Regions from separate parts of the Streptomyces sp. NPDC002790 genome, predicted to be linked through region 1. Evidence: riboswitches for the same ligand, from Rfam matches in the RefSeq annotation. Region 1 holds a riboswitch; the other holds the start of a gene.

Region 1 (10,895 bases):
GCCGAGTCGAACCTCTGGCACGACACGTACGTCGAGGAGAAGGGCCGCGCCGTCGCCGTCCACACCCGCCGCGCCCATGACCCGCAGGCCGCCTTCGAGGCCCTCCGCGAACCTCTGGCGGAGCTCGCCGCCCGGCACGGGCTGATCGTGGAGCCGGGCCGCCTGGTCCTGGAGCTGCGTCCACCCGGCGTCGACAAGGGCGTGGCGCTCACCGAGTACGTACGGGAGGTGGGCGCGGAGTCCGTCCTCTACGCGGGCGACGACCTCGGCGACCTCCCGGCCTTCGCGGCGGTGGAGAAGCTCCGCTCCGACGGCGTCCCGGGCCTCCTGGTGGCGGCGGACACGGTCGTGCCCGAACTCGCCGACAGGGCCGACCTGTTGGTGGACGGCCCCGCCGAACTCGCGGCCTTCTTCTCAGCCCTGGCGCAGCGCCTCTAGCTGCTCCAGGAACCACGCCCCCGGCGGCAGCGCCGTCGCCGCCGCGGCGAGCCGCTTCGTGCGCTCCGCCCGCTCGTCCCACGGCATGGCGAGCGCCTCCGCGAGGGCCCGCGAAGTCCCGCTCACGTCATAGGGGTTGACGATCAGCGCGTCCTCGGCCAGCTCCTCGTACGCCCCCGCCTCCCGCGACAGCACCAGCGCGCACCCGTCGTCGGAGACGACCGGCACCTCCTTGGCGACCAGGTTCATCCCGTCCCTGATGGGGTTCACCAGGGCCACGTCCGCGAGCCGGTACGCCGCGAGCGAGCGCGCGAAGTCGTCCTTCACGTGGAGTACGACCGGGGTCCAACTCTCCGTGCCCCAGCGGGAGTTGATGGACTCGGCGACCCGCGCCACCTCGTCCGTGTAGTCGCGGTACACGGCCAGATCCTGCCGCGACGGATACGCGAACGCGACGTGCACGACCCGCTCCCGCCACTCGGGCGCGGACTCGAGGAGCAGCTCGTACGCCCACAGCCCCCGCACGATGTTCTTCGACAACTCGGTCCGGTCGACCCGGACGATCACCTTCCGTGAACCGTCCCCGCCGATCTGCGCCCGCAGCGCCGCAAGCCGTTCCTCCACGTCGTCCCGGTGCGCCCGCTCGCGCAGGAAGTCCGCGTCGGCGCCGAGCCCGTGCACCCCGATCCGGGTCCCGGACGTGCCGCCGACGAGATGCGTACAGCAGTCGGTGAAGGCGTCCGCCCAGCGCCGGGTCAGGAACGCACAGCGGTCGGCCCCGAGCATGCCCCTGAGCACCTGCTCGGCGATGTCGTCGGGCAGCATCCGGAAGTAGTCGACGGGCGCCCAGGGCGTGTGCGAGAAGTGCCCGATCCGCAGGTCGCCGCGGAGTTCGCGGAGCATCCCCGGCACCAGCGTCAGGTGATAGTCCTGCACGACCACCGTCGCGCCCGGCGCCGCCTCCTCGGCGAGCGCCTCGGCGAAGGCCTGGTTGTACGCCTCGTAGGACGCCCACCGCCTGCGGAACTCCGGGCCGAACGACGGCTCCAGAGGCGTCTGGAACAGCATGTGGTGCACGAACCACAGCACCGAGTTCGCGATCCCGTTGTACGCGTCCGTGTGCACGTCGGCGTCGATGTCGAGCATCCGCACCCCCGGCTCGGCGACCCCGCGCCGCACCGCCTCCCGGTCGCCCTCGCTCAGCGCCGAGCACACCCACAGCTTGTCCTCGACGACGCCGAGCGCCGACACCAGACCGCCCCCGCCACGCTTCGCAGCGATCCCCCCGGCGTCGTCGACCTCGTACGAGACCGGGCCGCGGTTGGACGCGACGAGAACCTCAGCAGCACCATGCGTCGTGGAACTCATAGGGGCACGCTAGCCCGGCCCGGAAACGTTCAAACGTAAGGCCGGGCCCCCGACGGGGACCCGGCCGTGTACGAAACCCGCGGTCGGGTCAGTTCTTGCGGCCGCGGACGGCGGCGAGGATCAGCGCGCCGAGCCCGCACAGCGTGACGGCGAGCCCGCCGTACAGCAGGGTGTGTGAGTCGGCGCCGGTCTCGGCCAGCTCCGATCCGTGCGGATGCTGCTGCTGCGGCGGAGCGGGCCGCGCCTGCTGGCGCTTGGTGCCGATCACCGCGGTGCACGGGTCGTCGCCGCCGCGCGTGCGGGCGGTGCAGTTGGTGCCGGACACCTCACCGGTCACCGGGATGACAATGGCCGCCCCCGGAGTGCAGGAGGCCTTGACGTTCTCCTTGATGACCACCTTGCCGTGGGCGGGCACGGTGCCGTTCCAGTAGAAGGACGAGCCCTTCTTGCTGATGGTGCCGCCGCTGGCGGTGGGGGTGCCGACGGCGCCCTTCGTGGGCCAGGAGATCGCGGCGTTATCGCGCGGGTATTCGCTGTCGTTGCGGATGGTGATGGTGTTCTTGACCGTGGAGCACGGGGGAGCGGTCGTGGGCTCCGGGGTGGTGACGATCTTCAGCGGCGGGGTGGGCGGCTCCGGCTTCTCGATCTCCGGCGAGAAGCCGCAGTTCGGATCCTCCGTGCCCTCCTCGCAGTTGGTGCGCGGGGTGTCCTCCGCCATCACGTCGTTGGTCAGTTTGCCGTCGCCGGTGAGCGGGTCGTGCAGCGTGACGCTGTAGGTGATCGTCGCGGTCTTGCCGGCCGGTACGTCGCCGCGCCAGCTCAGCTTCGGCGCGTCGTACGTGACGTTGCCGATGTCGGCCTTGGCGTCCCCGTTGTACGTGCCGTCGTCCAGCACGTCGTCCAGTTCGTCGCTGAGCTTGGCGCCCGGGTAGTCGAGGTCGCCGATGTTCTTGGCGGTGATCGTGTACGTCACCTTGCCGCCGGGGGCGACCTTCTTCGGCGTGGCGCTCTTCTTGATCTCCAGGTCGGGCACCGGCACGGAGAAGGCGAGTGCCGAGGGCACGTAGGTGTCGCCCCTGGTGCGGAACGTCAGATCGGCGGAGGTCGAACCCTGCGGCAGCGCGGCCGACGGGATGATCGCCTCCTTCGCGTCGATGCTGAAGTTGTTGTGGTCGTTCGGGTCGAGTGCGCCGTTGGCGTGGCTGTCGAAGAAGTTGTTCGTGCCGCCGCCGTCGGGGTCCGCGATCCGCTGCCCGTTCACCAGGAACTGGTCACCCGTCACGTTCGCGTCGCCCTCGTACGCGGTGACGCCGGCGCGTACGTCGCGGGTGCCCGTGCGGTAGAAGTCGTCGATGGAGATCGTGGTGTCGGGGTCCTTGGACTGCTGCACCACGTGGCCGCCGTACACGTAGACGTTGCGGCGGGTGGGCGCGTACTGGGCGTTGGGGGCGTCGTACTTGTAGACGACGGTCAGCGACCAGCCGCCGACGCAGCCCTTGCCGGTGGGCGCCCAGACGTCGCCGACCGCGACCGGCACCGGGGAGCCGGTGGTGACGCCGGCGAACAGCGAGGTGACGTCGGACTCGGCCGTGTAGTAGTGCGGGCCGCCGACCTCGGCCGGGGTGCGCACCGCGTTCTCCACGGCCACCTGGGACTCGGGCCCGCCGTTCACCCGCACCCGGGGCCGCGTGTCCAGCGGGCCGCTGTCGGTCGGCGAGGTGGCGGGGCCCGCGGTGTCGCAGCGGTTGATCTGGTTGCGGCCCAGTTTGTACGTGCCGTCGTTGCCGCCCCAGAACAGGCGGGCGTACGCGACCGTGGCGCCCGGCGGGATCGTCACCTCACCGGTCGAGGAGTTCAGGACGCCGGTGCCGAACCCGGCCGTGTCCGTGTACTGCATGTCGAACTGGTTGTTGTTCTCCGTCGTGGTCCCGGCTTGTGCGGCTCGACACCGCGCCGCGTCGTCCGCGGGAGTGGACGGGCACTGCATGACGGTGTTGCCGAGGGTGATGAAGTCGCCGTACAGCGCTTCCTCGTACCGCTTGGCGAAGGGGTCGACGACGACGGCGGACGCGGGGACGGCCGCGGCGACGAGTGTCGCGGCGGCCGTTACTGTGGCGGCGAGCGCCGCCATGCCCTTGAGATGTTTAAGCCACATAAGGGGCAATCTAGGCAATAATCATGATCATCCCGCGATTACGCCGCGCGACGCTCCGCATACTCACCGATTTCGATCATCGGCGGCCGCTCCTCCGTGTCGACCTCGTGGGTGCGCGGCTCGAAGCCGTCCTCGCCCCGCTCGAACTGCGTGAGCACCGGCCTGATGAGGTGCCCGCGCGCCAGCCGCAGCTGGGCGGTGCGGTAGATCGCCGCCGCCATCCGGCCGAGCGCCTGCCCGTCCTGGTGCCGGTGCTTGCGCACGCCGACGTCGACCTGGGCCAGCGCGTCCAGGCCCACGGTGTGCAGCGCGTCCACGAGCAGGCCGAGCTCCACGCCGTATCCGACGGGGAACGGGAGCCGCTCGAGGAGCGAGCGCCGGGCCGCGTACTCGCCGCCCAACGGCTGGACGAATCCGGCCAGTTGGGGCCAGTGCAGATTGAGTATCGGCCGCGCCATCAGCTCGGTCACCCGGCCGCCCTCCCCGGTGGCCCCGGCCAGCGGACGGTCGTACATCGCCTTCACGAAGTGCACGCCCGGATCGGTCAGGAGCGGCCCGACGATCCCGGAGACGAAGTCCGCGGAGAACTCCTTCAGGTCGGCGTCGACGAAACACACGATGTCACCGGACGTGACGAAAAGGGAGCGCCACAGCACCTCGCCCTTGCCGGGCCTTGCCGGGATCCGCGGCAGGATCGCGTCCCGGTGCTCGACGCGCGCCCCGGCCGCCGCCGCGACCTGGGAGGTGCGGTCGGTGGAGCCGGAGTCGATCACGACGAGCTCGTCGACGAGCGGCACCGCGTCCGTCATCAGCGTCCGCCGGATCTCGGAGACGATCTCGCCGACCGTCTCCTCCTCGTTCAGCGCGGGCAGTACGACACTCACCGTCTGCCCCGACGCGTGCTTGGCGGCGACCAACCGGTGCAGCGGATGGTCCGCCACGGACCAGGAGCGCCTGTTCAGCCAGCGCTCGACCTCTTCCAGCACGGTCTGGGTTCCTTCCCTAAGGATCGACATGTGATCCATCTCGCGGTTCGGACGACTATCTCTGCGGTCCGGGCCTTCGGTTACAGTCTTGAACAAGGTCGGTGACCATCGCATGCCGGGGGTCGCCTGCCGTACACAACTGAATCCACACAATCGAATACCGCTCATCCAGAGGGGCAGAGGGAAACGGCCCGTTGAAGCCCCGGCAACCCTCCAGCCGGTCTCGTTTCGCACACTCCAGTGCGCTCGCGAGGCTCCCGGCTAGTGAAGGTGCCAAATCCGTCTCGTGGCGAGATGCGTCACGGGAAAGATGAGGAGAAAGGGCCTCGCCTCTCATGGCTGTACAGACTGTCGCCACCGAAACCGCCGCCACCGACGCCGTCGACCTTGGTCCGGCATCCGGCCTCTCCTGCCGCGAGTGCGGCGCCGTCGTCCCGCTCGGCCCCGTCTTCGCCTGCGCCGAGTGTTTCGGCCCGCTCGAAGTCGCGTACGACCTCCCCGTCGGTGACCCCGAGACGCTGCGCAAGCAGATCGAGGCAGGACCCGCCAACATCTGGCGCTACGCCCCGCTGCTGCCCGTCCCGGCCGACGTCGCCGAGAAGCCGAACATCAACCCCGGCTGGACCAAGCTCGTCAAGGCCGACAACCTCGGCCGTGAACTGGGCGTCGCCGAGGGCAAGTTGTTCGTCAAGGACGACTCCGGCAACCCGACGCACTCCTTCAAGGACCGCGTCGTCGCGCAGGCCATCGAGGCCGCCCGCGCCTTCGGCTTCACCACGCTCTCCTGCTCCTCCACCGGCAACCTGGCCGGCGCCGTCGGCGCCGCTGCCGCCCGTGCCGGCTTCCGGTCCTGCGTGTTCATCCCGCACGACCTGGAAGAGGGCAAGGTCGTCATGGCCGGCGTCTACGGCGGTGACCTCGTCGCCATCGAGGGCAACTACGACGACGTGAACCGCTTCTGCTCCGAGCTCATCGGCGACCCGCTGGGCGAGGGTTGGGGCTTCGTCAACGTCAACCTGCGCCCGTACTACGGCGAGGGTTCCAAGACGCTCGCGTACGAGATCTGCGAGCAGCTGGGCTGGGTCCTTCCCGACCAGCTGGTCATCCCGATCGCGTCCGGCTCGCAGTTCACGAAGATCGACAAGGGCCTGAAGGAGCTGATCAAGCTCGGCCTCGTCGAGGACAAGCCGTACAAGCTGTTCGGCGCCCAGGCCGAGGGCTGCTCCCCGGTCTCCGTCGCCTACAAGGGCGGCCACGACGTGGTCCGCCCGCAGAAGCCGACCACCATCGCCAAGTCCCTCGCCATCGGCAACCCCGCCGACGGCCCCTACGTCCTCGACATCGCGCGCCGTACCGGCGGCGCCGTGGAGGACGTGAACGACGAGCAGGTCGTCGACGCGATCAAGCTGCTCGCGCGCACGGAGGGCATCTTCGCCGAGACCGCCGGTGGTGTGACCCTCGGCGTCACGCAGAAGCTCATCGAGGCGGGCCAGATCGACCCGTCGCTGACCACGGTGGTCCTGAACACCGGTGACGGCCTCAAGACGCTTGCCGCGGTCGCCGATTCGTCCCAGGCCACGGCCACGATCCGGCCGAACCTCGACGCGTTCCGCGAGGCCGGCCTCGCCGCCGACCACTGAGCCCGACCGACTTGTAGCAACAGGAGTTACCACCATGAGCGTCAACGTTCGCATCCCCACCATCCTGCGCACCTACACGGGCGGCAAGTCCGAGGTCGCCGCAGAGGGCGGCACCCTCGCCGACGTCATCGCCGACCTCGAGAAGAACCACACCGGCATCGCCGCCCGCGTCCTCGACGACCAGGGCAAGCTGCGCCGCTTCGTGAACGTCTACGTGAACGACGACGACGTCCGCTTCGAGCAGGGCCTCGAGACGGCGACGCCGGACGGCGCGGGCGTCTCGATCATTCCGGCCGTCGCCGGCGGCTGATCGTTCGCGTTCTACCCAGAGTTATCCGAATTGCCCTCTCCGCCAGAGAAGCGGAGGGGGCAATTCTGCATGGTTGAGCGCGGTACAGTTGGGGAAGCTGCTGCGTTTCCATGAACGGTGCATGACGGGCGCATATGAGTTCTCGCCCGGAGCCCGACAAGAAGTAGCCAAAGTAACCGGCCCATTCGGGCCTTTTATGGCATTTGCGCGGCCCGACTTGCCCTGGGATCCGGTGAGTTGGCCCGGTTCCCCCGATCTGGCGTGCCCAGAATTCTCGTCCGATTGACCTGTTGCAGACGGCAGTTGGGCAGATACATTCAGCCGCGGTCGACGCGTTCCGGCGCACACCCCCATATCCCATGGGGCGTGAGGTCTGACCCGGGTCCGCGAAGTGCGGTCCTGCGTAAGGGCCAGTAATAGGGGAGTTAGGCATGGCTCAGGGCACCGTCAAGTGGTTCAACGCGGAGAAGGGGTACGGCTTCATCGCGGTCGACGGTGGTGCGGATGTGTTCGTCCACTACAGCGCGATTCAGATGGACGGCTACCGCACCCTCGAAGAGGGTCAGCGGGTGGAATTCGAGATCTCGCAGGGCCAGAAGGGGCCGCAGGCCGACATGGTCCGCGTGGCCGCCGGCTGAACGCGCGTCCGACTGCAAGCTTGCACGTCGCACGTCATGAAGGGCTCGTCTCCCGGGTGACCGGGGGGCGGGCCCTTCGTGCTGCGTGGGACTGTTCGCGATGAGGAGAGCACCTTGCACTCGAGGGGGTCGAGTGCTAATCATTGGGCTTAGCACTCTCCGAGTGAGAGTGACAGAACTTGGATCGGGTCGGTGAGGTCCGGGGGCCGGGTGGTGCAAGGAACCACACGGTCTGCAGACCGTCCGTCGCGGGCACCAGCACGGTCCGTTTGCTTGCTTTTCCACCCCGTCCGGGAGGACCACTTCACATGGCCAAGATCATCGCGTTCGACGAGGAGGCACGGCGCGGCCTCGAGCGCGGCATGAACCAGCTCGCCGACGCCGTCAAGGTGACCCTGGGCCCCAAGGGTCGCAACGTCGTCCTCGAGAAGAAGTGGGGCGCCCCCACGATCACCAACGATGGTGTGTCCATCGCCAAGGAGATCGAGCTCGAGGACCCGTACGAGAAGATCGGCGCCGAGCTGGTCAAGGAGGTCGCGAAGAAGACGGACGACGTCGCCGGTGACGGCACGACGACCGCGACCGTCCTGGCCCAGGCGCTCGTTCGCGAAGGCCTTCGCAACGTAGCCGCCGGCGCCAACCCGATGGCCCTCAAGCGCGGCATCGAGCGCGCCACCGAGGCCGTCTCCGCCGCTCTCCTCGAGCAGGCCAAGGAGGTGGAGACCAAGGAGCAGATCGCCTCCACCGCCTCCATCTCGGCCGCCGACACCCAGATCGGCGAGCTCATCGCCGAGGCCATGGACAAGGTCGGCAAGGAAGGCGTCATCACCGTCGAGGAGTCCCAGACCTTCGGTCTGGAGCTCGAGCTCACCGAGGGCATGCGCTTCGACAAGGGCTACATCTCGGCGTACTTCGCCACGGACATGGAGCGCATGGAGTCGTCGCTCGACGACCCGTACATCCTGATCGTGAACTCGAAGATCTCGAACGTGAAGGACCTCCTTCCGCTGCTCGAGAAGGTCATGCAGTCCGGCAAGCCGCTGCTGATCATCGCCGAGGACGTCGAGGGCGAGGCCCTGTCGACGCTGGTCGTCAACAAGATCCGTGGCACCTTCAAGTCCGTCGCCGTCAAGGCCCCGGGCTTCGGTGACCGCCGCAAGGCCATGCTCGGCGACATCGCCATCCTCACGGGCGGCACGGTCATCTCCGAGGAGGTCGGCCTCAAGCTCGAGAACGCCGGTCTCGACCTGCTCGGCCGCGCCCGCAAGGTCGTCATCACCAAGGACGAGACGACGATCGTCGACGGCTCCGGTGAGAGCGACCAGGTCCAGGGTCGCGTCAACCAGATCCGTGCCGAGATCGAGAACAGCGACTCGGACTACGACCGCGAGAAGCTCCAGGAGCGCCTCGCCAAGCTCGCCGGCGGCGTGGCCGTCATCAAGGCGGGCGCGGCCACCGAGGTCGAGCTCAAGGAGCGCAAGCACCGCATCGAGGACGCCGTTCGCAACGCGAAGGCGGCCGTCGAAGAGGGCATCGTCGCCGGTGGTGGCGTGGCCCTCCTCCAGGCCTCCGCGGTGTTCGAGAAGCTGGAGCTCGAGGGTGACGAGGCGACCGGCGCCAACGCCGTGAAGCTCGCGCTCGAGGCCCCGCTCAAGCAGATCGCCGTCAACGGTGGTCTCGAGGGTGGCGTCGTCGTGGAGAAGGTGCGCAACCTGACCGTCGGTCACGGTCTGAACGCCGCCACGGGTGACTACGTCGACATGATCGCCGAGGGCATCATCGACCCGGCGAAGGTCACGCGCTCTGCCCTGCAGAACGCCGCGTCCATCGCCGCGCTGTTCCTCACCACCGAGGCTGTCATCGCCGACAAGCCGGAGAAGGCGGGCGCTGCGCCGGCCGGTGGCGGGATGCCGGGCGGTGACATGGACTTCTGAGCCGGTCGCGGTTCAGCTCGTCTGTAACCCGAGGGCGGCACTGTCTCTACGTGAGACGGTGCCGCCCTCGGGCGTTTTGTTGCGGCCAGCCGTGGGTGCGGTCGCGGGGCTCTGCCCCGGGCCCCGCTGGCTCTCGTTCGAAGTGCGGGGCTTGAAAGATCGGGGCTCTGCCCCGGGCCCCGCGCCTCAATCGCCGGCGGGGCTTGAATGGGCGTCGGCGGGGCTTCAATGGGTCAGGCGGTTTTGACCGAGCCGGCGTCGATGAGGTGGTCGGTGCCTGTGGTCGCGGCGGCGAGGGGGGACGACAGGTAGGTGATCAGGGTCGCGACCTCTTCGGGTTCGATGAGGCGGTCGATGAGCATGCCTGTCGCCGTGGGCAGTCCGGCCAGGAGGTCGGTGTGGTCGATGCCCATGGCGGTGGCGACCCCGGCGCCGTAACCCGTCGGGCTCTCCCACATCGCGGTGCGGACCGGGCCCGGCGAGACGGTGTTCACCCGGACCCCCCGCGAGCCGAACTCCTCCGCCAGGCCCTTGCCGAACGCGGTGAGCGCGGCCTTGGCCGTGGCGTACGCGATGGGGCTGCCCTGCGGGACGCGGGCGCTGGTCGAGGAGACGTTGACGATCGAGCCGCGGGCGGCCAGCAGGGCGGGTAGCGCGGCGCGGGTGACGCGGACGGTGGCGGAGAAGTTCAGGTCCGTCACCTGCGCCCACTGGTCGTCGGTCAGGTCGAGGAAGCCGCCGCTCAGGGCGCCGTCGCCGCCCCCGACGTTGTTGACCAGGATGTCGATCCCGCCCAGCTCGGCCACGGCCTCCGTGACCAGCCGCTCGGCCCCGGCCGGGTCGGACAGGTCCACCGTCACCGGTATCGCCCCGGCCGCTTTCCACTCCGGGGCGGCGGTGCGGGCGGCTGCGACGACGCGTACGCCTTCGGCGGCCAGGGACTGGACGACGGCGAGCCCGATGCCTCGGCTGGCGCCCGTGACGAGGGCGGTCTTGCCGTTCAGTTGCAGGTCCATGACGCTCCCCTTGGTCGACACCTGCGTCTCAGGTGATGCGTTGAACATAGGATATGCGTCATGCGTGTTGCAAGTAGTTGGTGAGTTGCCACATTGGCGTACGCTTTTGAGGTCGTCCCCCATCGGAAGGATTTGCCCGCCATGGCGCAGCCCGCCTCCACGAAGCCGCTTCGTGCCGACACCGAACGGACCGTGCGCGCGATCCTCGAAGCGGCCGAGCGGGTGCTGGCCGTGAATCCGGCGGCGACGATGGAGCAGATCGCCGAGGCCGCCGGGGTCGCGCGGACCACGGTCCACCGGCGGTTCGCGTCGCGGGAGGCGTTGATCAGGGCGCTCGCGGCCTGGGCGACGCAGCGGTTCCACGAGGCGGTCGAGGCGGCGCGGCCGGAGACGTCGCCGCCGGCCGTCGC
Region 2 (20,347 bases), on a different contig from region 1:
ACGAGCGTGCGGCGCAGGTCGGGTGCATGCTCGCGACGCTGGTCATCGAGACGCTCGGTACGCAGGAGTACGAGCTGCGGCGGGCGCCGTTCATGGACCGGTTCCGTAAGCAGTACGGGGACGCTGCCGCTTTGGAGGTGGAGGGGCACCTGGGCTGAGGCGCGCCCCGGTGCAGGCCGCGGCCGTGGCTGCTCTTTCGATGAGCGGCGCGGCCGCGGCTTCTTTGTGGCTGGGTTTTGCGCAGTTCCCCGCGCCCCTCGGTTACCCGTTCTTGCGCACTACGTATGTGGCGCCCCCATCGGGACGTGGTTCTACTCCCACGTATTCGTGGCCCTGCGTGTGGCACCAGGCGGGGATGTCGATCGCGGCCACCTCGTCGTCGGCGAGGACGGTGACGGTGCCGCCCACACGTACGCCGGTGATGGCCCGGCCCAGCTCGATCACCGGCTGGGGGCACGTCAGGCCCAGCGCGTCGACGGTCACCGACTCCTCCGTGCCCCCCGCGCCCGCGACCGGCGCGCCCAGCTTCTCCCGTACCTCGCCCACGACACCCGGCAGCACGTCGAGGAAGCGCTCGACCTCGTCGGCCTCCACGCCCATGGGCAGCGACACCCGTACGTTCCCCTCGCTCACCACGCCCATCGCGCGCAGCACATGGCTGGGCGTCAGGGTGCTGCTCGTGCACGACGAACCGGATGACACGGAGAAGCCGGCGCGGTCGAGCCCGTGCAGCAGGCTCTCCCCGTCGACGTACAGACAGGAGAACGTCACCAGGTGCGGCAGCCGGCGCACCGGATCCCCGACGACCTCCACGTCCGGCACCAGCTCGGGCACCCGGGTCCGGATCCGCTCCGTCAACTCCTTGAGCCGCGCCGCCTCCTCGGCGGCCTCCGCCCGCACGGCCCGCAGCGACGCGGCCGCGGCCACGATGCCCGGAATGTTCTCGAAGCCGGCGGCCCGCCCCGACTCCCGCTCGTCGGCGGGCCCTTGCGGGGCGAACCGCGTCCCCTTCCGTACGGCGAGCAGGCCGACCCCGGCCGGGCCGCCCCACTTATGGGCGCTCCCGACGAGCACGGACCAGTCGCCGGGCACCGGCCCCCAGGCCAGGGACTGCGCGGCATCGACGAGCAGCGGCACCCCGGCCGCCCGGCACGCCGAGGCCACCTCCTCCACCGGCTGCTCGGTCCCCACCTCGTGGTTGGCGGACTGCAGGCAGGCCAGCGCGGTGTCCTCGCGGAGCGCGGCACGGAACGCCTCGGCGGAGACGCCTCCTTCGCGCCCCACGCCGACCTGTGTCACCGACCCGCCGAGGGCCTCGTGTGCCGCGGCCGAATGGAGCACGGAAGAATGTTCGACAGATGACACGACCAGGTGCTTTCCGGCGCGCCGCCGCCCGGCGAGCGCCCCCGCGATCCCGTCGTGCACGGCGCGCGTCCCGGACGACGTGAACACGAGCTCATCGGGCCGACACGCCACCGCCTCGGCGGCTGCCTCCCGCGCGGCGTCGAGCAGCAGCCGAGCCCGCCGCCCTTCCCGGTACAAACGGGACGGATCGGCCCACCCCTCATCAAGCGAGGCCTGCAACGCCTGCCGGGCGACGGGATGAAGGGGAGCGGACGAGGCCACATCAAAGTACGACACGCCGCAACGCTAAGCGCCGCCAGCCCGCCCCCGCCAACAACTCCGCCACGGGGCGCCCTTCAGAGCCGCGGGCCTGTGACATCAGCGGCTCCGCCGCGGCGCGCCACTCACCGGGGTGGCCGGGCCCCGCCTCCCAAAGGGGCGCGGGGAACTGCGCAACCCCAGCCACGCCGGATCGCCACTCACCGGGGTGGCCGGGCCCCGCCTCCCATAGGGGCGCGGGGAACTGCGCAACCCCAGCCACGCCGGATCGCCACCCGCCGGGATGGCCGGGCCCCGCCTCCCAAAGGGGCACGGGGAACTGCGCAACCCCAGCGACGGCGGACCGCCACCCGCGGGCCCGCCCAACCCCGCCCGCCCGAGGCGCCCGCCACGTTGCCCGCCCGAGGCGCCCACCACCCCGCCGCCCGCGGCGCCCCACCCCGACCCACCGTCAGAAACCCACAAACGCGCCGCGATCCCACCCTTCGGAGTGACCCGCGGCGCGTTAGGCACCCTCCCCGCGCGACCCCAAATAGCGTCCAGTAGGGTTTGGTCCGCATAAACATCCAAACCCCTGCCCGTGTGCCAGGGCGGCGAGCGACCAGCGAGATGGCGGCCGTAGCCAACCAAAGAGCGCGGGCGAGACTCTCGGGAAGGCGCTACGTGAGTCCCAACGGCTCCGACCGCTCGTCGCGGCGCCCGATGCGGCGGAAGCTGCCGCAGGTGCTGACTGCGGGCCTGATCCTGGTAACCGCTACCGGTTGCACATACAAGGACTTCCCTCGTCTTGGTATGCCCACCCCGGTGACGGAGGAGGCCCCTAGGATCCTCTCCCTCTGGCAGGGCTCGTGGGCGGCAGCGCTCGCCACGGGCGTGCTGGTGTGGGGTCTGATCCTGTGGAGTGTCATCTTCCACCGGCGCAGCCGCACCAAGATCGAGGTTCCAACTCAGACGCGGTACAACATGCCGCTCGAGGCGCTGTACACGGTTGTTCCGCTGATCATCGTGTCGGTCCTCTTCTACTTCACCGCGCGCGACGAGTCGAAGCTTCTGAAGCTCGAAGACAAGCCCGCGCACACCGTCAACGTGGTCGGCTACCAGTGGAGCTGGGGCTTCAACTACGTCGAGAACGTGCCGGGTGTCGACGGTGACGCCAAGACCTCCAAGGAGCTCTCGGCGATCCCGAAGCGCTTCAAGGAGGACTTCCCGGCGAACGCCGGTGGGGTCTACGAGGTCGGTACCCCTGGCGAGCGGAACCCGCAGACCAACAACCCCGGCCCGACCCTCTGGCTCCCCAAGGGCGAGAAGGTCCGCTTCGTTCTGACTTCGCGTGACGTCATCCACTCCTTCTGGGTGGTGCCGTTCCTGATGAAGCAGGACGTCATTCCGGGCCACACCAACTCCTTCGAGGTGACCCCCAACAAGGAGGGGACCTTCCTGGGCAAGTGCGCCGAGCTCTGCGGCGTCGACCACTCCAGGATGCTGTTCAACGTGAAGGTCGTCTCTCCTGAGCGTTACCAGCAGCACCTCAAGGACCTCGCCAAGAAGGGGCAGACCGGTTACGTCCCGGCTGGCATCGCCCAGACGGACCACGAGAAGGACCGGGAGACGAAGAACCTGTGAGCATCCTCAACGAACCCCAGGGTGCCGCGGCAGCAAGCGACTCGTACGAGAACGAGCTGCCGGCCCGCCCCAAGAGCCCCGGCGCGACGGTGATCAAGTGGCTCACCACCACTGACCACAAGACCATCGGCACGCTGTATCTGGTCACGTCGTTCGCGTTCTTCTGCATCGGCGGCGTCATGGCGCTGTTCATGCGCGCCGAACTCGCTCGCCCCGGCACGCAGATCATGTCGAACGAGCAGTTCAACCAGGCGTTCACGATGCACGGCACGATCATGCTGCTGATGTTCGCGACGCCGCTGTTCTCCGGCTTCGCGAACTGGATCATGCCGCTCCAGATCGGCGCCCCCGACGTCGCGTTCCCGCGACTGAACATGTTCGCCTACTGGCTGTACCTGTTCGGCTCGCTGATCGCGGTGGGTGGCTTCCTCACCCCGCAGGGCGCCGCCGACTTCGGCTGGTTCGCCTACAGCCCGCTGTCGGACGCCGTCCGCTCGCCGGGCATCGGCGCCGACATGTGGATCATGGGTCTGGCCTTCTCCGGCTTCGGCACGATCCTCGGTTCGGTCAACTTCATCACCACGATCATCTGCATGCGCGCTCCTGGCATGACGATGTTCCGCATGCCGATCTTCGTGTGGAACGTGCTGCTGACCGGTGTGCTGGTCCTGCTGGCCTTCCCGGTCCTCGCGGCCGCGCTGTTCGCCCTGGAGGCGGACCGCAAGTTCGGTGCGCATGTATTCGACGCCAGTAATGGCGGCGCATTGCTATGGCAACACCTCTTCTGGTTCTTCGGTCACCCAGAGGTGTACATCATCGCCCTACCATTCTTCGGGATTATTTCCGAAGTGATCCCAGTGTTCTCGCGCAAGCCGATGTTCGGCTACTCCGGCCTCATCGGCGCGACGATCGCGATCGCCGGTCTCTCCGTGACGGTGTGGGCGCACCACATGTACGTCACCGGCGGTGTGTTGCTTCCGTTCTTCTCCTTCATGACGTTCCTGATCGCCGTGCCAACAGGCGTGAAGTTCTTCAACTGGATCGGAACGATGTGGAAGGGCTCGTTGTCCTTCGAGACACCGATGCTCTGGACGATCGGCTTCCTGATCACCTTCACCTTCGGTGGTCTGACCGGCGTCATCCTCGCGGCCCCGCCGCTGGACTTCCACGTCTCGGACTCGTACTTCGTGGTGGCGCACTTCCACTACGTGGTGTTCGGCACCGTCGTCTTCGCGATGTTCGCCGGCTTCCACTTCTGGTGGCCGAAGATGACCGGCAAGATGCTCGACGAGCGGCTCGGCAAGATCACCTTCTGGACGCTGTTCATCGGCTTCCACGGCACGTTCCTGGTGCAGCACTGGCTGGGCGTCGAGGGCATGCCGCGTCGTTACGCGGACTACCTCGCGGCCGACGGCTTCACCGCGCTGAACACGATCTCGACGATCAGCTCGTTCCTGCTCGGCCTGTCGATCCTGCCGTTCTTCTACAACGTCTGGAAGACGGCCAAGTACGGCAAGAAGGTCGAGGTCGACGACCCGTGGGGCTACGGCCGTTCGCTCGAGTGGGCGACGTCCTGCCCGCCGCCGCGGCACAACTTCCTCACCCTGCCGCGCATTCGCTCGGAATCCCCGGCGTTCGACCTCCACCACCCGGAGATCGCCGCCCTGGACCAGCTTGAGAACGCCGCACACGGCGACAAGGCCCTTGCTAAGGAGGCCGGCAAGTGAAGGTCCAAGGCAAGATGTTCATCTGGCTGAGCCTCTTCGTCCTGATCATGGCCGGTGTCTACGGCGTGTGGTCGAAGGAGCCGGCCGGTACGACGGCACTCTTCCTGGCGTTCGGCCTGTGCATCATGATCGGCTACTACCTGGCCTTCACGGCCCGGCGTGCCGACACCGGTGCCCAGGACAACAAGGAGGCCGACGTCGCGGACGACGCCGGCGAGGTGGGCTTCTTCAGCCCGCACTCCTGGCAGCCGCTCTCGCTGGCGGTCGGCGGCGCGCTCGCGTTCCTGGCCGTGGCGATCGGCTGGTGGCTGCTGTACTTCTCGGCCCCCCTGCTGCTGTTCGGCCTGTGGGGCTGGGTCTTCGAGTACTACCGCGGCGAGAACCAGAACCAGTGAGCCTCGGCTGACCGGGGACTGAACTCCCGTACCCGAAGGGCCCGGACACTCCTGATGGAGCGTCCGGGCCCTTCGACATGCCCCGTGCGGCTCACTCGCCGCGCTGGACGCGCGGAACCTTCTTACGGTGAGTTCATGAACCACTCACCGCGTATCCGTACGGTTCTGGGCTGCACCGTGCTGGTGGCCGCACTCGGTGCGGGCACAGCGGCATGCGGCAACTCCTCCCACCCGCTCTCCGCCGAGCCGTATGACGCGGCGAGCCAGATCTCCTTCAACGGCCCCGTGGGCAGCGCCAAGAAGGCGGACCCGGACAAGCCGCTGGAAGTCACCGCGCAGGGCGACGAGTCCCGCATCACCGACGTCACCGCCCAGGACGCCATGGGCCGCCATGTCGCGGGCGAACTCTCCGCCGACGGCGCGAGGTGGCACACCACCGCCCCGCTGACCGCGGACACCCACTACACGGTCCGGGTGAGCACCGAGGACGAGGACGGCGAACCCGGCCGCAAGGTCCTTGGCTTCGACACGGGTCACCCGGCCAAGGAGAAGGCCCTCAAGGTCACGTTCGGCCCGCAGAAGGGCACCTACGGCGTCGGACAGCCCCTCACCGCCGAACTCAACAAGCCCGTCCGGGACGAGAAGTCCCGCGCGCTGGTGGAGCGTTCCCTGAAGGTCGACTCCAAGCCGGCCGTGGACGGCTCCTGGTACTGGGTGGACAGCACCGAACTCCACTATCGGCCCAAGGGCTACTGGCCCACACAGGCGAAAATCACGGCCAGCAGCAGGCTGGCGGGCGTGAAGATCCGGGACGGGCTGTGGGGCGGCGGCTCCAAGCCGCTGACCATCAGTACGGGTGACCGCATCGTGGCCGTCACCGACGCCTCCTCGCACTCCATGACGGTCTACCGCAACGGCAAGGAGATCAACTCCATGCCGGTCACCACCGGCAAGGCCGGCTTCGAGACCCGTAACGGCGTCAAGGTGGTGCTCGGCAAGGAGTACTACGTACGGATGCGGGGCGAGACGATCGGCATCTCCGAGGGCTCCTCGGACTCGTACGACCTGCCCGTGTACTACGCGACCCGCGTCACGTGGAGCGGCGAGTACGTGCACGCCGCGCCCTGGTCCGTCGGCTCACAGGGCTCCGCGAACGTCAGCCACGGCTGCACCGGCATGAGCACCAGCAACGCCGCCTGGTTCTACGACACCGTGCGCCAGGGCGACATCGTGAAGGTCGTCAACAGCTACGGCTCGGAGATGGACCCGTTCGGCAACGGGTTCGGCGACTGGAACGTCAGCTGGAAGAAGTGGAAGGCGGGCAGCGCCCTCGCTCCGAAGGCCGACAAGCCCGACCCGGCCCTCCAGGCACGGCTCAGCCCCGAGGTCTGAGGCCGCCCGGCAGGTTCGGCGCTGTGATGTCCGACTCCCGTACGCCATCGGTGTACGGGAGTCGGTGCGTGCGGGCGCCGGTCGGTCTGTGCGGGGCGACTCAGGCGTCGACAGCGAGCCGGGAGCGCAGCAGGGAGGCCAGCGCCGCGGCGAACTCCACGGGCTCCACAGGGAGCGTCACAGCCGCCTCGGCGCGGCTCCACGTCGCCAGCCACGCGTCCTGCGGGCGGCCGATCAGGAGCAGCACCGGCGGGCAGTGGAAGATCTCGTCCTTGATCTGCCGGCACACGCCCATCCCGCCCGCGGGAGCGGCCTCGCCGTCCAGGACGCAGACGTCGATCCCGCCCCTGTCCAGCTCCTTCAGGACGGCCGGAAGTGTCGCGCATTCGATGAACTGGACCTCGGGGGCGTCGGACGCGGGCCGTCGGCCTGTCGCGAGGCGCACCTGCTCGCGCGTGTTGGCGTCGTCGCTGTAGACCAGAACCGTCGCGGTCGACTGCATCGTTCCTCCGAGGCGTTGTCGGTCGGTGGAGCCCAAGAACGTAACTGCGGCGGAGCCTACTCCTCCCGACACCCCGTCAACACCGGTTCGCACGCGGCTCCGATGGGCCATATGGGCTGGACACACCACCCAGACACTCCGAACGGCACCCCCCGGAGTGAGGGCGAGATAAGCGACCGACATAATGTCGGTCGTGGCGACAGCAACGACAGTAGAAACCGGGCACGCGCACCCGTCGGTCAATCGACCGAACCTCACCAGCGTCGGAACCATCATCTGGCTGAGTTCCGAGCTGATGTTCTTCGCGGCCCTCTTCGCGATGTACTTCACCCTGCGATCGGTGACCGGACCGGATCACTGGAAGGAAATGGCGCATGCGCTGAATCTTCCGTTCTCCGCGACGAACACCACGATCCTGGTGCTCTCCTCCCTCACGTGCCAGATGGGCGTGTTCGCCGCTGAGCGCGGCGACGTGAAGAAGCTCCGGTCGTGGTTCATCGTCACCTTCATCATGGGTGCGATCTTCATCGGCGGTCAGGTCTACGAGTACACCGAGCTGGTCAAGAAGGATGGGCTCTCGCTCTCCTCCGACCCGTACGGCTCGGTGTTCTACCTGACCACCGGCTTCCACGGCATGCACGTGACAGGTGGCCTCATCGCCTTCCTGTTCGTCCTCGGCAGGACGTACGCGGCCCGGAGGTTCACCCACCATCAGGCGACGGCCGCCATCGTCGTGTCGTATTACTGGCACTTCGTGGACGTCGTCTGGATCGGCCTCTTTGCCACGATCTACCTGATCAAGTAGCTCGACGATCACAGCATCGGGCGAAGTACCCGACACATTTCCGCAGCACCGACGCAGAAGATCCTGACACCGGGGTAATCCGTGAAAAAGCTCTCCGCACGACGACGCCATCCGCTGGCGGCGGTCGTCGTCCTACTCCTCGCGCTGGCGGCCACCGGGGGGCTGTACGCCGCGTTCGCGCCGGCGGACAAGGCGCAGGCCGATGAAACCTCCCAGTCCCTCGCCATCGACGAGGGCAAGAAGCTCTTCTCCGTAGGCTGCGCCAGCTGCCACGGAACCGGCGGTCAGGGCACGTCCGACGGGCCGAGCCTCGTGGGCGTCGGCTCCGCCGCCGTCGACTTCCAGGTCGGTACCGGCCGGATGCCGGCCCAGCAGCCTGGCGCGCAGGTCCCGAAGAAGAAGGTCATCTACTCGCAGGCCGAGATCGACCAGCTCGCGGCGTACGTCGCGTCGCTGGGTGCCGGTCCGGTCACGCCGACCGACAAGGACTACAGCGCCAACGGAGCGGACATCGCCAAGGGTGGCGAGCTGTTCCGCACCAACTGCGCCCAGTGCCACAACTTCACCGGTGAGGGTGGCGCACTGACACACGGCAAGTTCGCACCGAGCCTTGAGGGTGTCGCCCCGAAGCACATCTTCGAGGCCATGCAGACGGGCCCGCAGAACATGCCGTCGTTCCCGGACACGACGATGACCAAGCAGAACAAGCAGGACATCATCGCGTACCTCGACGCGGTCAACGGTGACAACTCCGAAAGCCCCGGCGGACTCAAGCTGGGCGGGCTCGGCCCGGTCAGTGAGGGCCTGTTCGCCTGGATCTTCGGGCTTGGCGGTCTGATCGCCGTCGCCATCTGGGTTGCCGCTCGGACCGCAAAGGCCAAGAAGTCATGAGTAGCCAAGACATTCCAGAAGAGAACCTGCCCACTGAGCAGGCAGCCGAGGAGCACGGCTCGGTCGCGGTGAAGGACGAGCCCTTCGCCGACCCGGGTCTGCCGCCCCACGAGCACCGGGTCCAGGACATCGACGAGCGGGCCGCCAAGCGGTCCGAGCGCGTCGTTGCCTTCCTGTTCACGGTGTCGATGCTGGCCACCATCGGCTTCATCGCCTCGTACGTCACCATCGACGTCGATACGAGCGTCTACATCTTCCCGCTGGGTCACATCAGCGCGCTGAACTTCGCGCTGGGTACGACTCTCGGTGTGGCGCTGTTCTGCATCGGCGCGGGCGCGGTCCACTGGGCCCGCACCCTGATGTCCGACGTCGAGGTCGCTTCCGAGCGGCACCCGATCGAGGCCGAGCCCGAGGTTCGGGCGCAGGTCATGTCGGACTTCGCCGACGGTGCCCGCGAGTCGCAGTTCGGCCGGCGCAAGCTGATCCGCAACACCCTGTTCGGCGCGCTGGCACTGGTGCCCCTTTCCGGTGTGGTGCTGCTTCGTGACCTCGGGCCGCTGCCCGAGAAGAAGCTGCGCACCACGTCGTGGAAGAAGGGTCTGACCCTCGTCAACATGAACACGAACGAGCCGCTGCGTCCTTCGGACATCGCGGTCGGCTCGCTCACCTTCGCCAAGCCCGAGGGCCTGGAGGAGCACGACGAGGACTTCCAGACGAACATCGCCAAGGACGCCCTGATGCTCGTCCGGATCCAGCCGGAGAACATCAAGGACAAGCAGGAACTCGAGTGGTCCCACGAGGGCATCGTGGCCTACTCGAAGATCTGCACCCACGTGGGTTGTCCGATCTCGCTGTACGAGCAGCAGACGCACCACGCTCTGTGCCCGTGCCACCAGTCCACCTTCGACCTCTCCGACGGCGCCCGGGTGATCTTCGGTCCTGCCGGTCACGCGCTGCCGCAGCTGCGCATCGGCGTCAACGCCGAGGGTCACCTCGAGGCGAAGAGCGAATTCGCTGAGCCCGTCGGCCCTGCCTTCTGGGAGCGCGGATGAGTACTACGACCACGAACGACGCGCCTGCGCGCGAGAAGGCACCGGCCGGCGAGCGTGTAGCCGACTGGGCCGACGGACGTCTGGGGATCTACTCCCTGGCCAAGTCCAACATGCGCAAGATCTTTCCGGACCACTGGTCCTTCATGCTCGGCGAGATCTGCATGTACAGCTTCATCATCATCATCCTCACGGGTGTGTATCTGACGCTGTTCTTCCACCCGTCGATGAACGAGGTCACCTACGACGGCAGCTACGTCCCGCTCCAGGGGCAGCTGATGTCGGAGGCCTTCAACTCGACGATGCACATCTCCTTCGATGTGCGCGGTGGCCTGCTGATCCGTCAGATCCACCACTGGGCCGCGCTGATCTTCCTCGCGGGCATGTTCGTGCACATGATGCGCGTGTTCTTCACGGGTGCGTTCCGCAAGCCGCGTGAGGTCAACTGGCTGTTCGGCTTCCTGCTGTTCGTCCTGGGCATGTTCACCGGCTTCACCGGTTACTCGCTCCCGGACGACCTGCTCTCCGGCACCGGTGTCCGCTTCATGGAGGGCGCGATCCTGTCCGTGCCGATCGTCGGCACGTACATGTCGTTCTTCCTCTTCGGTGGCGAGTTCCCGGGCGGCGACTTCGTCGCACGGTTCTACTCGATCCACATCCTGCTGTTGCCGGGCATCATGCTCGGCCTGATGGCGGCGCACCTGATCCTGGTCTTCTACCACAAGCACACGCAGTTCGCGGGTGCCGGAAAGACCAACAAGAACGTCGTCGGCATGCCGCTGCTCCCGGTCTACATGGCCAAGGCGGGTGGCTTCTTCTTCCTGGTCTTCGGCGTCATCGCGGTGATCGCCGCGATCGCGACGATCAACCCGATCTGGGCCATCGGTCCGTACCGGCCGGACCAGGTGTCCACCGGTGCCCAGCCCGACTGGTACATGGGCTTCTCCGAGGGCCTGATCCGTGTGATGCCTGGCTGGGAGATCGACTTCTGGGGTCATACGCTCGTCCTGGGCGTGGCCATCCCACTGGTGGTCGTCTTCCCGCTGGTCCTGGTCGCGATCGCGGTCTACCCGTTCATCGAGTCCTGGGTCACCGGCGACAAGCGCGAGCACCACATCCTGGACCGCCCGCGCAACGCTCCGACGCGTACGGCCTTCGGCGTCGCGTGGATCACCTGGTACATGGTGCTGCTCATCGGTGGTGGAAACGACCTCTGGGCCACGCACTTCCACCTGTCGATCAACGCCATCACCTGGTTCGTCCGGATCGCGTTCTTCGTCGGACCGGTCATCGCCTTCATCATCACCAAGCGCATCTGTCTCGGCCTCCAGCGCCGCGACAAGGACAAGGTGCTGCACGGACGCGAGTCCGGCATCATCAAGCGCCTGCCGCACGGTGAGTTCGTCGAGGTGCACGAGCCGCTCGACCAGGAGGCGCTGCACACGCTCACGGCGCACGAGCAGTACCAGCCGGCCGAGATCGGCCCGACGGTCGACGAGAACGGTGTCGAGCGCAAGGTCTCGCGGCTGCAGAAGCTGCGCGGCAAGCTCTCGCGCGGTTACTACGGGGAGAACAACCAGATCCCGAAGCCGACCGCCGAGGAGTACAAGGAGATCACCAGCGGCCACGGCCATCACTGATCTCTGATTCGTCGCTGCAAGCCACCGCGAGAGCCCTCGTCCAGTGCCTGGACGGGGGCTCTTCGCGGTCCCGGGACCTGGATAGGGTGGGACCGCAGCACCTTTCAACCCACAGATGCACACAGGAGCGGCCATGAGCGCTTTGAACCCCGCTGGAGGCAACACCTCGGCGGACCGTTCCTGGCCCGCCGTCCTGAACGGCCTGCTGGAGGGCCGCGACCAGAGCGCCGACGACACCGCCTGGGCGATGGACCGGATCATGCGGGGCGAGGCCACCGACGCGCAGATCGCCGGGTTCGCGGTGGCGCTGCGCGCCAAGGGCGAGACCGTGCAGGAGATCTCCGGTCTCGTACGCGGCATGTACGAGCACGCCAACGTGATCGACGTGCCCGGCGAGACCGTCGACATCGTCGGCACCGGCGGGGACGGCGCGAAGACGGTCAACATCTCCACCATGGCGGCGATCGTCATCGCGGGCGCCGGCGCCAAGGTCGTCAAGCACGGCAACCGTGCCGCCTCCTCGGCCTCCGGCTCCTCCGACGTACTGGAGAAGCTGGGCGTCAATCTCGACCTGGCGCCGAAGCGGGTGCCCGAGGTCGCGGAGGAAGCCGGCATCACGTTCTGCTTCGCCATAAAGTTCCACCCCGCGCTGCGCTACGCGGGCGCCGCGCGCGGCCAGCTCGGCATCCGCACGGTCTTCAACCTGCTGGGCCCGCTGACCAACCCGGCCAAGGTGAAGGCGCAGGCCGTCGGCGTCGCCGATGCCCGGATGGCGCCGATCGTGGCCGGGGTCTTCGCCGAGCGCGGCAACTCGTCCCTGGTGTTCCGCGGCGACGACGGGCTCGACGAGCTGACCACCACCGGGACCTCGCGCGTGTGGATGGTCCGGGACGGCGCCGTGCGCGAGGAGTCCTTCGACCCGCGCGACGTCGGCATCGACACCGTGCCCATCGAGGCGCTGCGCGGCGGCGACCCCTCGTACAACGCGGAGGTCGCCCGGCGCCTCCTCGACGGCGAGCGGGGGCCCGTGCGCGACGCGGTGCTGCTGAACGCGGCGGCGGCCCTGGTGGCCGTGCGGCCCGGCGGGGGCACGCTCGTCGAGCAGATCCGGGCCGGCATGGACCGGGCCGCCGAATCGATCGACTCCGGCGCGGCGAAGTCCGCCCTGGAGCGGTGGGTGGCGGCCAGCAACAGGTGAGTGTGGCGCCCACCGCGGTCCGGCATCCGGACTGCGGTGGGCACCGGCAGGATCGTGTGGCAAGATGCTGCGCAGGTCATGAGTGACAGCGATTAAGCCCCGGCTCGCTGTCCGGCAACCCTCCGTCCGTGGCGGGGTGCCCCGGGTGAAGACCAGGCCGTGGACAGCAAGGTCCATGGCAAGCGCGGACCCCTGCGAACAACCCTGGGGTCCTGGTCCTCAAGGGAGCAGTCTCGTGAGCAAGCGAATGCGATAGGGCGTTCCGGCCCCGCCTCCGCCCACCCGTTTCACTCTTCTTTCCCTGCGGTCGAGCTCTGTCGTACAGCGCTCCCGCATGGTCAATTCGCTGATCGCGCCAGGGAGTTCACCCATGTCTGTTTCCGTCGACGCCGCCGCCTGCACCGAGACCCCTGCCGAGACCGCGGCCCCGCTCGCGGTCCTCGGCCGGGACGTCACCGTGCCGCTCGTCACCGGTGGCGAAGTCACGTACGCCGCACTCGACTACGCGGCCAGCGCGCCCGCCCTGCAGCGGGTGTGGGACGACGTCGCCGCCTACGCGCCGTACTACGGGAGCGTGCACCGCGGCGCCGGGTACCTGTCGCAGCTGTCCACCGACCTGTTCGAGAACTCCCGGGTCGCCGTCGCCGAGTTCCTCGGCTGCCGCGAGGACGACCAGGTCGTCTTCACCCGCTCGACCACCGACTCGCTGAACCTGCTCGCCGCCGCGCTGCCCGCCGACTGTGAGGTGTTCGTCTTCGAGACCGAGCACCACGCCTCGCTGCTGCCGTGGCGCGACGCGCGGGTCACGTACCTCAACGCCCCTCGTACGCCCGGCGAGGCCGTCGCCACTCTGGAGCGGGCCCTCGCCGACCGTGATCCTTCCCCAAGCTCTCAACTTCGTTCGAGCAGGGGAGGCCCCATTGGTTCGGCGCTCGTCTGCGTCACCGGTGCCTCGAACGTCACCGGTGAGCTCTGGCCGGTGCGCGAGCTCGCGGCGGCGGCTCACGCGCACGGTGCCCGCATCGTGCTCGACGCCGCGCAGCTCGCGCCCCACCACCCCGTATCCGTACGGGAGTTGGATGTCGACTGGGTCGCCTTCTCCGGGCACAAGCTGTACGCGCCCTTCGGTTCGGGCGTGCTCGCGGGCCGCTCCGACTGGCTGACGGAGGCCGAGCCGTACCTCGCGGGCGGTGGCGCGTCCAAGAAGGTCGCGCGGCGCGCCGACGGCGGCGTGGACGTCGAGTGGCACGCCACCGCCGCCCGTCACGAGGCCGGTTCGCCGAACGTCATCGGCGTGTACTCCATCGCCTCCGCCTGCAAGGCGCTGACCGAGGCCGGGTTCGACAACCTCGTCGCCCGCGAGCAGTACCTGATCCGCAAGGTCCAGGAGGGGCTCGCGGCCGTGCCCGAGGTGAAGGTGCTGTCCCTGTTCGGGGACGACGCGCCGCGCGTGGGCGTCCTCTCGTTCGTCGTGGACGGCTGGAACTCCTCGCACTTCGCCGCCGCGCTCTCCGCCGAGTACGGGATCGGTGTGCGCGACGGCCTGTTCTGCGCCCACCCGCTGGTGCGCACGCTGCTCGGCTCCGACCCGCAGCAGCAGGGCGAGTGCGGCGCCCCGGAGGCCGCGCCGGGCGAGAAGTCCCTCAACGCCATCCGCGTCAGCTTCGGCGCCGGGACGCCCGACGAGCACGTGGAGCGCTTCGTGACCGCCGTGACGGAGCTCGTGCGGGACGGCGCGAAGTGGAACTACCGCACTGAGGACGGGCGTTGCGTCCCGGCGGTCTGACCCGCCGTACGGCACTGACGACATGAGAAAGGCCGCCCCTCGGGGCGGCCTTCGTCGTGCGTGCTGTGTGCGCTCAGGAGTCCAGGCCGATGGCGAACGCCGCCTCCAGGTCGTGCTGCGAGTACGTACGGAACGCGACGTGCGTGTCCGTGCCCTCGACGCCCTGGATCTTGCTGATCTTCCCGGGGATGACATCCGCCAGGTCGTCGTGCCGGGCGACGCGGACCATGGCGATCAGGTCGTAGGTGCCGGTCACGGAGAAGACCTCGCTGACACTGTCCAGGGCCGCGATCGACTCGGCGATCTCGGGGATCCGGTCCACGCTGGTCTTGATGAGCACGATCGCGGTGATCACGGCTGGCTGTCTCCCTCGGTGGCCGTGGCATGGGTCGGCTCAACTGTAGCCCGCCCCCGATACCGCACCCACGCCCACAGGAACCCGACGGAGAACCCGACCAGGTGCGCCAGATACGCCACTCCCGGCCCCTGGCTGACCTGCCCCGCTGCCACCCACTGCAGTGCCACCCAGAACGGCAGCACCACCCATGCAGGGAACCGCAGCGGCAGGAAGAGGAGAAAGGGGAAGAGGCTCGTCACGCGGGCCCCGGGGAACAGGTAGAGGAACGCGCCGAGGACCGCCGAGATCGCCCCCGACGCGCCGACCAGGCTCTGGTCGGAATCGGCGTGCGCGACCGTGTACCCGAGCAGCGCCAGATAGCCGCTGACCCCGTAGAACAGGGCGTACGAGAGGCGGCCCATGCGTTCCTCGACCATGGCCCCGAACACGTAGAGGAAGAGCATGTTGCCCAGCAGGTGCAGCCAGCTGCCGTGCACGAACAGGGCCGTGAGAGGGGTGAGCAGGGCCCGCGCCGAACCGTCGAACAGCTCGCCGGGGACCACGCCCCAGCGCTCGAAGTAGGCACTCTGCGCGGCGAGCAGCTGGTCGCCGGTGCCGTAGCCGGGGTTCAGGCCCGAGGCGGGGGACAGCACGAAGACCACACAGCAGACCGCGATGATGCTGTACGTGACCGGAGCCGGGTGACCTCTGAGGAATGCGGTCAGCCTGTCGATCGCGGAGCGCCCATTGCCGATCATGGACAGAGCATGACGCAAGGCGGGGAGCGGGCGGCGTACGGCAGGCCGTAGGGTTACGGGCAATAAAGCAGCACCACGCAATCCGTATGCATCCGGAAGAAGGCACCACTCGATGACGGTTCCCCTGCCGACCGCCACCACCCGCTGGCGCTGCACCCTGTGCGGCAACCTGACGCGGTTCGACGTCACGCGGTCCTCGAAGGTCGTCGAGTACGTCCACCTGGACCTGGCCGGTGAGCCGAAGGTGGAGGAGCGCGAGGTGGTCAGTGAGACCATCGAGTCGGTGCGCTGCCGGTGGTGCAACGCGGTGGATCAGGTGGAACTGGTGGACAGGCCGGGCGCCGACTCCTGAGGAGCGGCTCCACAGCGACATTGGGGTGACGGATGGTGGAGAGCACAGGCGGGGAGGCCGGGGAGGGCGGCGCCGCCGAGGTGCTCGACCGCCCGCTGCCCGAGGGGGTACGACGACGGGTCGTGCAGATCGCGTCGGACGGCTTCGGCGGTCTGACGGTGGGTGAACTCCCGTCCCAGTTGCGGCAGTATGCCCGCTTCGCCCCGACCCGGCGGATGAAGTTCGCCGGCAACGCCATGGCCGCGGCCCTGGAGAGCGACCCGCTGTTCCGGCAGCGCATCGGGGAGCGCCTGCGGGAGGCGCAGTCCGAGCTGGCGGCCGCCCTGGAGGCGGGATCCCCGCCACCCGCGGCCGATCCGCTGGATGTGGCGGCGGCCGCGTATGTGCTGCGGCCCGTCGGCTGGGTGAAGCTCGTCGCCGCCGCGGGCGAGGACGCCGAGCGGGCCGACGCCGAGCGGGCCGACGACGAGACCCGTGCCGAACTCGAGCGGCTGCGCGCCGAGCTGGCCGAGGCCCGGGCCCACACCAAGACCGAGACGGAGCGGCTGCGCGCCGAGTCCGACGCCGCCAAGCGCGAGGTCGCCTCCGTGGAGCGCAAGCTGCGGGCCGCGCTCAGCGACGTGAAGCGCGGCGAGGCCGCCGTGCGCAAGGCGAGGGCCGAGACCGACGTGGTGCGCGCCGAGGGGCAGGCCCAGGTATCGGCGGCGGAGAGCGAGACGCGCCGGCTCAAGTCGCGGCTCGGCGAGGCCGAGTCGGCCCTCGAGTCCTCCCGCCGGGCGGCCCGCGAGGGGCGCAGCGTCGAGGACATGCGGGTGCGGCTGCTCCTGGACACGGTCCTGGACGCGGCCCAGGGGCTGCGCAGGGAGCTCGCGCTGCCGCCGGTGTCCGCGCGGCCCGCCGACTCCGTGGACGCCGTGGAGCCGGGCCGGATGACGCCGAAGGACATCGCGGCCCGCGCCCTGCACGAGCACGACCCGGCGATCCTCGACCAGTTGCTGGCGCTGCCGCAGGCGCACCTCGTCGTCGACGGGTACAACGTCACGAAGACCGGCTATCCGACGATGCCCCTGGAGAAGCAGCGGCTGCGCCTGCTCGGCTCGCTGTCGCAGCTCGCGGCCCAGACGGGCGCGGAGGTGACGTGCGTCTTCGACGGGGCCGAACTCGCCGCGCCCGTACTGCTCGCGCCACCGCGCGGGGTGCGGGTGCTGTTCTCCAAGCCGGGGGTCACGGCGGACGAGCTGATCCGCCAGCTCGTGCGCGCCGAACCGTCGGGGCGCCCCGTCATCGTCGTGTCGACCGACCGGGAGGTCGCGGACGGCATCGCGAAGGCGGGGGCGCGCCCCGTCGCCTCCGTGGTGCTCCTTAAACGGCTCTCGCACAACTGACGTTCCCCCAAAAGAGGTTCCGAGTTACTTAAGTCACACGCGCAACATCCGTGTCGAATGCCCGAATTGGCGAAACCTTCACGCAACGTAGCGTCAAGCGGACATCACTGCATGTGAGTTGAGTGCAAAGAATGCAGCGAGTGACTGAGTTTTTTCTCTGAGGGATTTGAACTGATCACGAAGAGGTCACTAAGGTCGGCTCGAACCTCCGCTCGGGTGATCACCTATAAGGGGTGACGGTGGAGGGGCACCGCCCGCCGGCGCATCGGTAGGCGGCTGGAGGAAGAAGGAGCTCGCCTTCGTGGCGTCCCACCGTCGACCCAAGCAGCCGAGCCGCACCCGCGTGACCGTGCTCACCGCGACCGCAGCCGCTGCCGTGGCCCTTACCTCTCAGGCCGCCAGTGCAGCACCCAAGCCCAGCAGGAGCGAAGTCAAGGACAAGGTCGACAAGCTCTACGAAGAGGCCGGTGTGGCGACCGACCACTACAACGGGGCCAAGGAGAAGCAGAAGAAGCTCGAGTCGGAGATCGGTGATCTCCAGGACAAGGTCGCCCGCGGGCAGGACGACCTGAACGAGCTGCGCTCCGGCCTCGGCACGCTCGCGGGACAGCAGTACCGCTCCGGCGGCATCGACCCCTCGGTCCAGCTCTTCCTCTCCTCCGACCCGGACAGCTACCTCGACAAGGCCTCGACGCTGGACTCGCTCAGCGCCCAGCAGCTCGAGTCGCTCAAGAAGGTCCAGGAGAAGCAGCGCACGCTCGCCCAGGAGCGCGCAGAGGCCTCCCAGAAGCTCAAGGACCTCGCCGACACGCGCACCGAGCTCGGCAAGAAGAAGGACCAGGTCCAGGACAAGCTCGCGGAGGCCCGCAAGCTGCTCAACACGCTGACCGCCGAGCAGCGCGCCAAGATGGCCGCCGAGCAGCAGCGCGCAAGCCGCGACTCCGCCAGCCGCGTCGACCTCGGTGACGCGCTGCCCGCCTCGGGCCGCGCCTCCGCCGCCCTGTCCGCGGCCGCCAGCCAGATCGGCAAGCCGTACGTCTCCGGCGGTTCGGGCCCCAACTCCTACGACTGCTCGGGCCTGACCCAGTGGGCGTACAACCAGGCCGGTGTCTCCATAACCCGGACCACGTACACGCAGATCGGAGAGGGCAGCGAGGTGGCCAGGAGCCAGCTCAAGCCCGGCGACCTGGTCTTCTTCAACAACACCGAGCACGTGGGCCTGTACGCGGGCAACGGCCAGGTGCTGCATGCCCCGCACCCCGGTGCCAGCGTGCGCTACGAGTCGATGGACACGGTCGGCCCCTACCAGACGGCCCGCCGCATCTGACCCCTCTCAACGTGCCCTGGAAACGCGCCCGTTCGGGCGAATTCCAGAGACCCGCGCTGACCCCCGCGCCCCGCCCATGACCTGCGTCAGAGGCGGGGTGCCGCGCTGTGTGGCCCCTGAACGGTCTTTGGTCAGGGGGTAATCGCCCGACTACTGTCGGCGCGCATTCCCCCGATCACGGGGGTCCGTCAGCGGAAGGGGGAGCGGCAACCCGTGGGTTCTCATCGCCGTATCTCGCATGCTCGGCACTCGGGGCTCGACCGCAGTACGCGCGCGGCTGTTCTGACCGTGGCCGCCGCCTCCGCGGCGGCGGCCCTCGGCGCCGCCCCCGCGGGCGCCGCGCCGCAGGACAGGCCCGCGGGCAAGGCCGCGGTGGACCGCCTGTACGAGCAGGCCGAGAAGGCCACCGAGGCGTTCAACCGGGCCGACGAGCGCGCGGACAAGCTCCGCAAGGAACTCGCCGACACCCAGGACCAGGTGGCCCGCGGGCAGGAGCGGATCAACGCGATGCGGCGCGCGCTCGGCGTGGTGGCCGGCGCCCAGTACCGCTCCGGCGGCATGGACCCCGCGCTCGCCCTGATGCTCTCCTCCGACCCGGACGGCTACCTCGACAAGGCGGGCACGCTCGACCGGATCGGCGCGCGGAACGCGGGCGAGCTCGTCGAACTGCGGGGCGCCCAGCGCGATCTGGACCAGCGCAGGGCCGAGGCGCGGACCGAGCTCGCCGAACTGGAGGCCAGCCGCAAGGCCGTCCGGCAGCACAAGCGGACCGTGGAGAAGAAGCTGGCCAAGGCGCGGCAGCTGCTCAACGCGATGCCGGGCGGGGAGCGGGCCGCGTACGACCGGGCCGTGCGCGGCGAGCTCCGCCCCGACCTGGCCGGTGCGGGCGCCGCCTCCTCCGCACGCGCGGCCGCCGCGCTCGCCGCCGCCAAGTCGGCGCTCGGCAAGCCGTACATCTGGGGCGCGACGGGCCCCTCCGGCTTCGACTGCTCGGGCCTGATGCAGTGGTCGTACGGGCAGGCGGGCGTCGGCCTGCCGCGCACCTCGCAGGCGCAGCGGTACGCGGGCCGCCAGGTCCCGGTGGACCAGGCGCAGCCCGGCGACCTCGTGGCGTACGGCTCCGACGCCCACCACATCGGCATCTACGCCGGCAACGGCCAGGTGATCCACGCGCCGCACCCGGGCGCCCCGGTGCGCTACGACCCGGTCGGCATGATGCCCGTCTCGTCCGTGACCCGCGTCTGACGCCTCCCCGGGGACTTCGCCGTACGATCGACAAGATGGCTGGTCGACGGCGTGCGATGGGCAGGGCGGGGAGTGCGGCGGCACTGGGCGCCCTGCTCGTCGGGCTTTCCGCACTCTCCGGGTGCGGTGGGGACGAGGGGCCGAAGGGCGCGGACGCGTCCGCCGTGCAGCGGGTCCTCGACCAGCGGGCGCACGCCGTCGTCACCCGGGACGGGCCCGCGTACCGGTCGACGGGCAGCGCGGAGCCGGGCCTGCTCGACGACCTCTCCGAGGTCCCGCTCGACTCCTGGCAGTACAAGCTCACCCACCTGG

Evidence for each region. Region 1 has a riboswitch for S-adenosylmethionine ahead of thrC (threonine synthase). Riboswitches for the same ligand answer to the same signal wherever they lie in the genome.
Region 2: it holds a riboswitch for S-adenosylmethionine, as region 1 does, so the genes downstream of both, ABT004_RS27095 (aminotransferase class V-fold PLP-dependent enzyme) here and thrC (threonine synthase) in region 1, are expected to answer to the same signal.

Annotation. Positions count from the first base shown of each region.
Region 1 is NZ_JBEOVM010000151.1:557-11,451, forward strand. Features, by position in the region: gene otsB (trehalose-phosphatase) at 1-438, shown strand, start outside; gene ABT004_RS33700 (alpha,alpha-trehalose-phosphate synthase (UDP-forming)) at 415-1,806, opposite strand; gene ABT004_RS33705 (DUF7927 domain-containing protein) at 1,895-3,961, opposite strand; gene ABT004_RS33710 (glucosyl-3-phosphoglycerate synthase) at 4,000-4,947, opposite strand; SAM riboswitch class I at 5,109-5,264, shown strand; gene thrC (threonine synthase) at 5,283-6,587, shown strand; gene ABT004_RS33720 (MoaD/ThiS family protein) at 6,622-6,897, shown strand; gene ABT004_RS33725 (cold-shock protein) at 7,329-7,535, shown strand; gene groL (chaperonin GroEL) at 7,844-9,469, shown strand; gene ABT004_RS33735 (SDR family NAD(P)-dependent oxidoreductase) at 9,703-10,485, opposite strand; gene ABT004_RS33740 (TetR/AcrR family transcriptional regulator) at 10,627-10,895, shown strand, end outside.
Region 2 is NZ_JBEOVM010000081.1:3,647-23,993, reverse strand. Features, by position in the region: gene ABT004_RS27155 (carbohydrate kinase family protein) at 1-158, shown strand, start outside; gene ABT004_RS27150 (cysteine desulfurase/sulfurtransferase TusA family protein) at 262-1,641, opposite strand; gene ctaC (aa3-type cytochrome oxidase subunit II) at 2,287-3,246, shown strand; gene ctaD (aa3-type cytochrome oxidase subunit I) at 3,243-4,973, shown strand; gene ABT004_RS27135 (cytochrome c oxidase subunit 4) at 4,970-5,368, shown strand; gene ABT004_RS27130 (L,D-transpeptidase) at 5,504-6,760, shown strand; gene ABT004_RS27125 (DNA-binding transcriptional response regulator) at 6,861-7,262, opposite strand; gene ctaE (aa3-type cytochrome oxidase subunit III) at 7,447-8,067, shown strand; gene qcrC (cytochrome bc1 complex diheme cytochrome c subunit) at 8,149-8,958, shown strand; gene qcrA (cytochrome bc1 complex Rieske iron-sulfur subunit) at 8,955-10,010, shown strand; gene qcrB (cytochrome bc1 complex cytochrome b subunit) at 10,007-11,647, shown strand; gene trpD (anthranilate phosphoribosyltransferase) at 11,781-12,845, shown strand; SAM riboswitch class IV at 12,920-13,036, shown strand; gene ABT004_RS27095 (aminotransferase class V-fold PLP-dependent enzyme) at 13,216-14,631, shown strand; gene ABT004_RS27090 (Lrp/AsnC family transcriptional regulator) at 14,705-14,986, opposite strand; gene ABT004_RS27085 (rhomboid family intramembrane serine protease) at 14,983-15,726, opposite strand; gene ABT004_RS27080 (hypothetical protein) at 15,839-16,078, shown strand; gene ABT004_RS27075 (NYN domain-containing protein) at 16,111-17,463, shown strand; gene ABT004_RS27070 (C40 family peptidase) at 17,765-18,790, shown strand; gene ABT004_RS27065 (C40 family peptidase) at 19,004-20,035, shown strand; gene ABT004_RS27060 (hypothetical protein) at 20,071-20,347, shown strand, end outside.